DNA from 2 places in the Ruminococcus sp. OA3 genome. Region 2 is predicted to be linked to the other one. Evidence: predicted binding sites of a transcription regulator. Region 2 holds the regulator's gene; the other holds the start of a gene.
What was found. The regulator HrcA, encoded in region 2, represses chaperone genes, less so after heat shock. The targets are predictions, from matches to a motif close to TGTTAGCACTCNNNNNNNNNGAGTGCTAACA.

Region 1 (3,422 bases), 1.4 Mb from region 2:
CCATGTTCTCCTAAGAGATCGCCGGATGATCGATTTTCCGTAAGAGCTGTAACTTTCATAAGCTTTTCCTCCCCTTTTCACTATAGCACATGGTTCACCGCGTATGCGTTTCTGCTACTTTTCTGTAACCGCGCCTGTTATAAAAAAACATCATAACCGCCATGCCACAGATCATCACATACCCCAGCCAGCTGAGCATATCCGGAAGCTGCCCAAAGATCACAAACCCCAGAACAGCTGAAAAAATAATCTGTGAGTAGTCATAGATTGAAATCTCTTTTGCCGGAGCATAACAGTAGGCTGCTGTGATGGAGAACTGCCCCCCTGCTGCACTTCCCCCTGCAAGAAGCAGGATACCAAGCTGCTGCCATGTCATTGGATGGTAATCAAAGATCAGAAAGGGCAGCGTGACAAGACATGAAAATCCAGAAAACACACAGACGATCCTTGGTCCCTCTTCACCGCGCTCTCCCAGCAGACGCACCATTGTATAGGCAGCTCCAGCCCCGATCCCCCCCAGCAGTCCAATCAGTGAGGGAATCAGATCCATATTGAGCAGGGTTGGCTTGATGATAAACAGACTGCCGATAAATGCTCCCGCTACTGCCAGCGCCTGCATCGGAGTTACTTTTTCTTTCAGGATAATATAGCTGAATACAATTGCAAAAAACGGCGACATTTTATTCAGCATGGACGCATCCGCAAGTACCAGATGATCCACTGCATAAAAATTGCAAAGTATGCCGAGCGTACCGAATACTGACCGCAGCAGCAGAAACCTGAAGTTTCCGGCTCTGCATCTGACAGGGATCTGCCGCCGTATCATAATAGCGGCTGCAAATAAAAATGCGACAAAGTTCCTGAAAAAGCTCTTCTGTACAGACGGAAGCTCTCCGGACAAACGCACAAATACATTCATCAGTGCAAAGCAAAACGCTGAAATAATTATATAGATAATCCCTTTATACTGTTTCACTCATTTCACTCTTTCTACCAGCTGTCTAATTACCTGTCGGCATATACGGACGCAGTACACCCGCAACATTACTGATCGGCATTGTCTGAAGCCATACATGCCCGGGTCCTGTTACCACCGTATTAAACAGGCCTTCTCCTCCGAACAGCATATTTTTTACTCCAGGTACTGTGCGGATTTCCATCTGGCAGCTTGCAGACATCGCTGCAAGATGGCCGGTATCGATCACGATCTGCTGCTCTTCTTTTAGTTCATATTCAACCACATGTCCGTCAAATTCGGTAAATACGGTTCCGGTTCCGCTGAGCTTCTGAAGGATAAATCCTTCCCCTCCAAACAATCCGGAACTGATCTTTTTCTGAAAATGAAGAGAAAGCTCCACAGTATGTTCTGATGCCAAAAATGCGGATTTCTGAACGATCATCTCCTGACCGGGTGTAATATCAAAAGCTTTGATGGATCCGGGGAAGCAGGATGCAAAAGAGATCATACCCGGTCCGCCTTTTGCCGTATACCGATTCTGAAAAAAGGTGTCTCCCGAGAACATCCTTCCAAAAGCCTTTCCGATTCCCCCGTTTGTAGACGTCTCCATAGCCATATTCGGAGACATCCAGGCCATTCCTCCGCCTTCAGTGATCATCGTCTCGCCTTCCTCAAGCTGGCAGATAACAACAGGAAGTGTGTCTCCTTTAATTTCATATCTCATATGTTTACCCCTTTCTACTGCAAATCAATTTCAATCTTCTTCAGTATAACACATTCCACCGAAAAAAAAAGCCGGTCAGTAAAACCTGACCGGCAGCATCTATAATTAACCCTCAATGGGGATATATTTCGGCTCTTCCACAGCCTTTTTGTCTTTCTTGGGAATGCCGAGATACAGAATCCCATCTCTGAAAGATGCTTTTATATCATCCTGCATTACCCCCTCTCCCACGTAGAACGTTCTGGAGCACTGACCTGTATAACGTTCTTTGCGAATATACTTTGTTTTGTCATCTTTTTCTTCATGCCCGGAGTTCTTAAACGCTGTTATGGTAAGATAGCCATCTTTCAATTCAGCCTTTACATCGTCTTTGCTGTAGCCCGGCAGATCGATCGCCACCTCGTATCCATTTTCTGCTTCCTTTACATCGGTTTTCATAAATGCAGGAATTCCTGCAGATTTCTCTGTGGAAGCAGATGGTTTGGACATATAACGCATTCCATACGGAAACCGAAACATCTCATCAAATAAACTTTCTCCAAAAATACTAGGCATCAACATAATCTATTCCTCCATTTCATAACATGTGTTTGGTTTGTTTTATTTGTTCTACATGTAATATATCACTTATTATCAGCACTGTCAAGAGGTGAGTGCTAATTTTTATTTATTTTTTTGCAAACCATGTAAAATCAATGGTTTGCAAGCATTTTTCACTCTTAAAATTGTTATTTTTCTTAGGCTTGACACCAATTTGACTGCAAAAGAATCTTAGTGGTCTGAAAAACTGTGGTATGAGCATTCGAAAAATGAAAGAATACCTTGCCCTCTGCCTGGAAGGTGAATCGACAATCCCCTCTCGAAAAATTATTTTAGAAAAGAAGCGCAAAGATTTATGTCTCCAATTGAAAAGAATACAGCAAAGTATTGATTATATTCATTGGAAGCAAGGATTCTATGATGATGTTCTTTCTGGAAAAACAAAATACCATAGTAACCTAATTTCCACACAGCCTTCAGAATAATATTCTTAAAACGGTATCCTGCTTTATCAGACAGGATACCGTTTTATTCATTCGTCATGAATTTTCATTCCATGCAGGAATTTCACAAATGCAGGATCACTGTGGTCTACGATCTCACTATGTCCCATATCTAATTTTGCAATCGCCTCCATATCCTCCTGTGTCAACGCAAAGTCCCATATATTCATATTCTGTTTCATTCGCTCCTTATGTACTGATTTGGGGATCACGACCACACCACGCTGCACGTTCCATCGAAGCGCAACCTGTGCCGGGGTTTTTCCATACTTTTCTCCAATGGAAACAAGCTCTGGTCTTGTAAAGATTTCATATTTTCCTTCTGCAAATGGTGCCCATGCTTCTGGTACAATCTTATATTCTTTCATCAATGCAACGGCATCTGCCTGCTGAAAGAATGGATGCAGTTCCACCTGATTGACTGCCGGAATGATTCCCACAGTCTCACAAAAATCTGCTAGTACATGCGGATAGAAGTTACATACACCGATCGCCTTTATTTTTCCAGCTTTATATGCCTCTTCCATAGCACGGTATGCCCCATAATAATCGCCCATTGGCTGATGAATCAGATAAAGATCAAGATATTCCAACTGTAAATTTGCAAGGGATGTTTCAATCGCTGTCTTAGCTCCTTTATAGCTGGCATCCTGTACCCATAATTTTGTTGTAATGAAAAGCTCTTCTCTTGCGACTC
Region 2 (3,422 bases):
CGAATGAACTGCTGGTGAAAGTTGAGGCCTGCAGTATCTGCGGATCGGATATGCATATTCTGAGTGATCCGCCGGGATACCCGGCAAAGCCCGGCACAACGATAGGACATGAAATGGTGGGAACGATTGTCGGGATGGGCAGTGAGGTGACGGCATTCGCTGTTGGAGACAGGATTGTGTGCGACAATAATATACCCTGCGGGCAGTGTTATTACTGCCGCAGCGGTCATGCCAACATGTGTGAACATGTGAGGTGTCTCGGGGTAAACGGCGACGGATTCTTTGCCCAGTATGCACTAATCCCGGATACTTCCGCTTATGCAATCAGCCCGGATCTGCCTCTTGATATCGCGATCTTTGCAGAACCGTTGAATTGTGTGATGGGAGCCATGGATAAACTCAGAATGATACCGGGTGAGACTGTGGTGGTGGTCGGGGCAGGCCCCATCGGCCTGTATTTCATTCAGCTGCTGAAGAAAAATGGAGCCGGAACTGTTATTGCAGCTGAGCCAAGCGAATTCCGCAGGAGGATGGCAAAAGAAGTAGGGGCGGATATTGTTGTTTCACCGGCTGAAGCAGAGAAACTTCCACAGATCGCTGCAGTGGGAGCGGACATCGTTGTGGATGCGGTGGGCATCTGTATCAAAGATGCTCTTGACTGGGTCAGGAGTTCGGGGAGAGTTCTGCTGTTTGGGCAGAATTTTGCCAGAACTCAGGAGATCTGCCAGAGCGTTATCACCAGAAAAGAGCTTACCGTGACCGGTAGTTATATCGGCAGTTATTCGTGGCATGATACGATCAGGCTGTTGGAACATGACCCTATGCAGCTGGAAAAAATGATCACGCATCGGCTGACGCTGGAAGATTTTGCGGTTGGTTATGACGCGATGAAAGATGGCAGTGCGCTGGAAGTTATCCTGTATCCGAATGGTGGAAGGTGTTAAGTGTTCTTGTGTTTCGCATTATTAATAGGAAATAACTAAAATGATTTCATTTTCCGGCTGCAGATTATGCAGAAAGGAAATGTTGATATTAACTGAAAAAAATCAAAAAAAGTACACCCAGACTCTTGACAAAGATAGAGGCTGGGTGTATATTAGCGTTAGATGTTAGCACTCCACCTAAATGAGTGCTAACAAAAAATCGGAAAGGGGCTATGTATGGAAGAACGCTTAGATGAACGAAAACATAAGATTTTGAAAGCTATAATCCAGACATACCTGGAAACAGGCGAACCAGTGGGCTCCCGGACGATTTCAAAATATACCGATTTAAATCTGAGCTCGGCGACGATCCGAAATGAAATGTCTGACCTGGAAGATCTGGGATATATTGTTCAGCCGCATACATCAGCAGGCAGGATCCCTTCTGATAAGGGATATCGTCTTTATGTTGATGAAATGATGAAAGAAAAAGATCAGGAAGTATCAGAAATTAAAGAACTTATGATCGAGAAAACAGACCGCATGGAAAAAGTACTGAAGCAGGTGGTGAAGATGCTCGCTTCAAATACAAACTATGCGACCCTGATAACCGGTCCGTCCTATCACAGGACGAAGGTGAAATTCATTCAGCTTTCTAAGCTGCGGGAAGATCAGATTCTGGCCGTGATTGTTGTGGAAGGCAATATGGTGAAAAATCAGATCATCAATCTGGAAGAGCCTATGGATGATGAGACGATACTTAAACTGAATCTGCTGCTGAATACACAGCTTAATGGTCTGACGATCGAGGAGATCAGTCTTGGCATGATCAAGGCGCTCAAAGAGCAGGCAGGTATACACAGTGCAGTTGTGAGTGGTGTGCTGGATGGACTTGAGGAAACGATCTCCAGTACCGATGAAGAGTTCCCGGTTTTTACCAGCGGAGCTACCAATATCTTCAGATATCCGGAGCTTTCTGACAGCAGCAAAGCCAGTGAACTGATCTCTGCTTTTGAGGAGAAGGAGCAGCTGGTTGAAATGCTGAAAGAGACAGTAGGAGATGAGGATGCGGAGAATACTGGAATTCAGGTATATATAGGAAGCGAATCACCCGTTCAGACGATGAAGGACTGCAGTGTCGTGACAGCTACGTATGAATTGGGAGAAGGCATGAAGGGCACGATAGGTATTATCGGTCCGAAGCGGATGGATTATGAAAACGTAGTAGACAATCTGAAAACGCTGAAAGCGCAGCTGGATTCGATATTTAAGAAAGAGTAGCAGCCGGTAAGGTGGCTGTCAGAAGGGTGGAATGAGAATGGCAGAAGAGATAAAAAAAGAAGCGGTGGATACAGCAGAAACGGCTGAGACACAGGAAGAAGAGGCGGTATCGGCGGAGCCACAGGAAACGGAGAGCGCTCCTGAAAACGAGAACAGTGCAGAAACTGATTCGCAAGCCACTGCAGAACAAGAACCGCAGGAGGCTGAGACGAAGAAACGCTTCGGAAAAAAGAAAGATAAGAAAGACAAAAAGGATGAAAAGATCGAGGAGCTGACAGATCAGCTGAAGCGCCAGATGGCGGAATTCGATAATTACCGGAAACGCACAGAAAAAGAAAAGGCGAGCATGTATGTGATCGGGGCAAAAGAGATCGTAGAAAAGATCCTTCCGATCGTGGATAATTTTGAACGCGGCCTTTCAAGTGTGCCGGATGACCAGAAGGAAGATCCCTTCGTGGACGGCATGGATAAGATATACAGGCAGCTGATGACTGCACTGGAAGAGATGGGTGTTAAAGTGATTGAGGCGGTCGGGCAGGAATTTAACCCGGACCTGCACAATGCAGTAATGCATGTGGAAGACGAAGAAGCCGGTGAGAATATTATCGTGGAGGAATTCCAGAAGGGATATCTGTATAAAGATTTCGTTGTCAGACACAGCATGGTAAAAGTAGCGAACTGACCGAAAGCAACTTAGTGAACGCGAGCCTCAGGCGAAGCGTGAGCTTAGTGCGAGGTCCATCCCGAACCTTAATGAGCGCAGCAGGCGCGAATTTAGTTGAGGGATGAATCCGATTTAAAGCAACTTAGTGAACGCGAGCCGCAGGCGAAGAGTGAGCTTAGTGCGAGGTCCATCCCGAACCTTAATGAGCGCAGCAGGCGCGAATTTAGTTGAGTGATGAATCCGATTTAAAGCAACTTAGTGAACGCGAGCCGCAGGCGAAGCGTGAGCTGACTGAGCAAAGCGAAGGATGCTTCTTGACTGAAAGTCAAGAAGATAGGGCTGGGGAAAACTGACAACCTTAAAGTTTAGTTGAGTGATGATTAGAAAGCAGTACAAAAACTATAAATAGAAATCATAATCAGGAGGTAATTTATTATGAGTAAAATTATTGGTATCGACCTTGGAACAACAAACAGCTGTGTAGCTGTAATGGAAGGCGGTCAGCCGACCGTCATCGCGAATACAGAAGGCGCAAGAACAACACCATCTGTTGT

Region 1: MCG98_RS15965 (Hsp20/alpha crystallin family protein) is a predicted target of HrcA. The motif match lies at 2,314-2,344, and genes of this name have one in related genera.

What each region holds. Positions count from the first base shown of each region.
Region 1 is NZ_JAKNTO010000001.1:3,500,242-3,503,663, forward strand. It holds gene MCG98_RS15950 (MBL fold metallo-hydrolase) at 1-59, opposite strand, end outside; gene MCG98_RS15955 (DMT family transporter) at 95-976, opposite strand; gene MCG98_RS15960 (TIGR00266 family protein) at 1,002-1,682, opposite strand; gene MCG98_RS15965 (Hsp20/alpha crystallin family protein) at 1,788-2,243, opposite strand; gene MCG98_RS15970 (aldo/keto reductase) at 2,755-3,422, opposite strand, start outside.
Region 2 is NZ_JAKNTO010000001.1:2,051,878-2,055,299, forward strand. It holds gene MCG98_RS09280 (alcohol dehydrogenase catalytic domain-containing protein) at 1-944, shown strand, start outside; gene hrcA (heat-inducible transcriptional repressor HrcA) at 1,161-2,204, shown strand; gene grpE (nucleotide exchange factor GrpE) at 2,242-2,886, shown strand; gene dnaK (molecular chaperone DnaK) at 3,304-3,422, shown strand, end outside.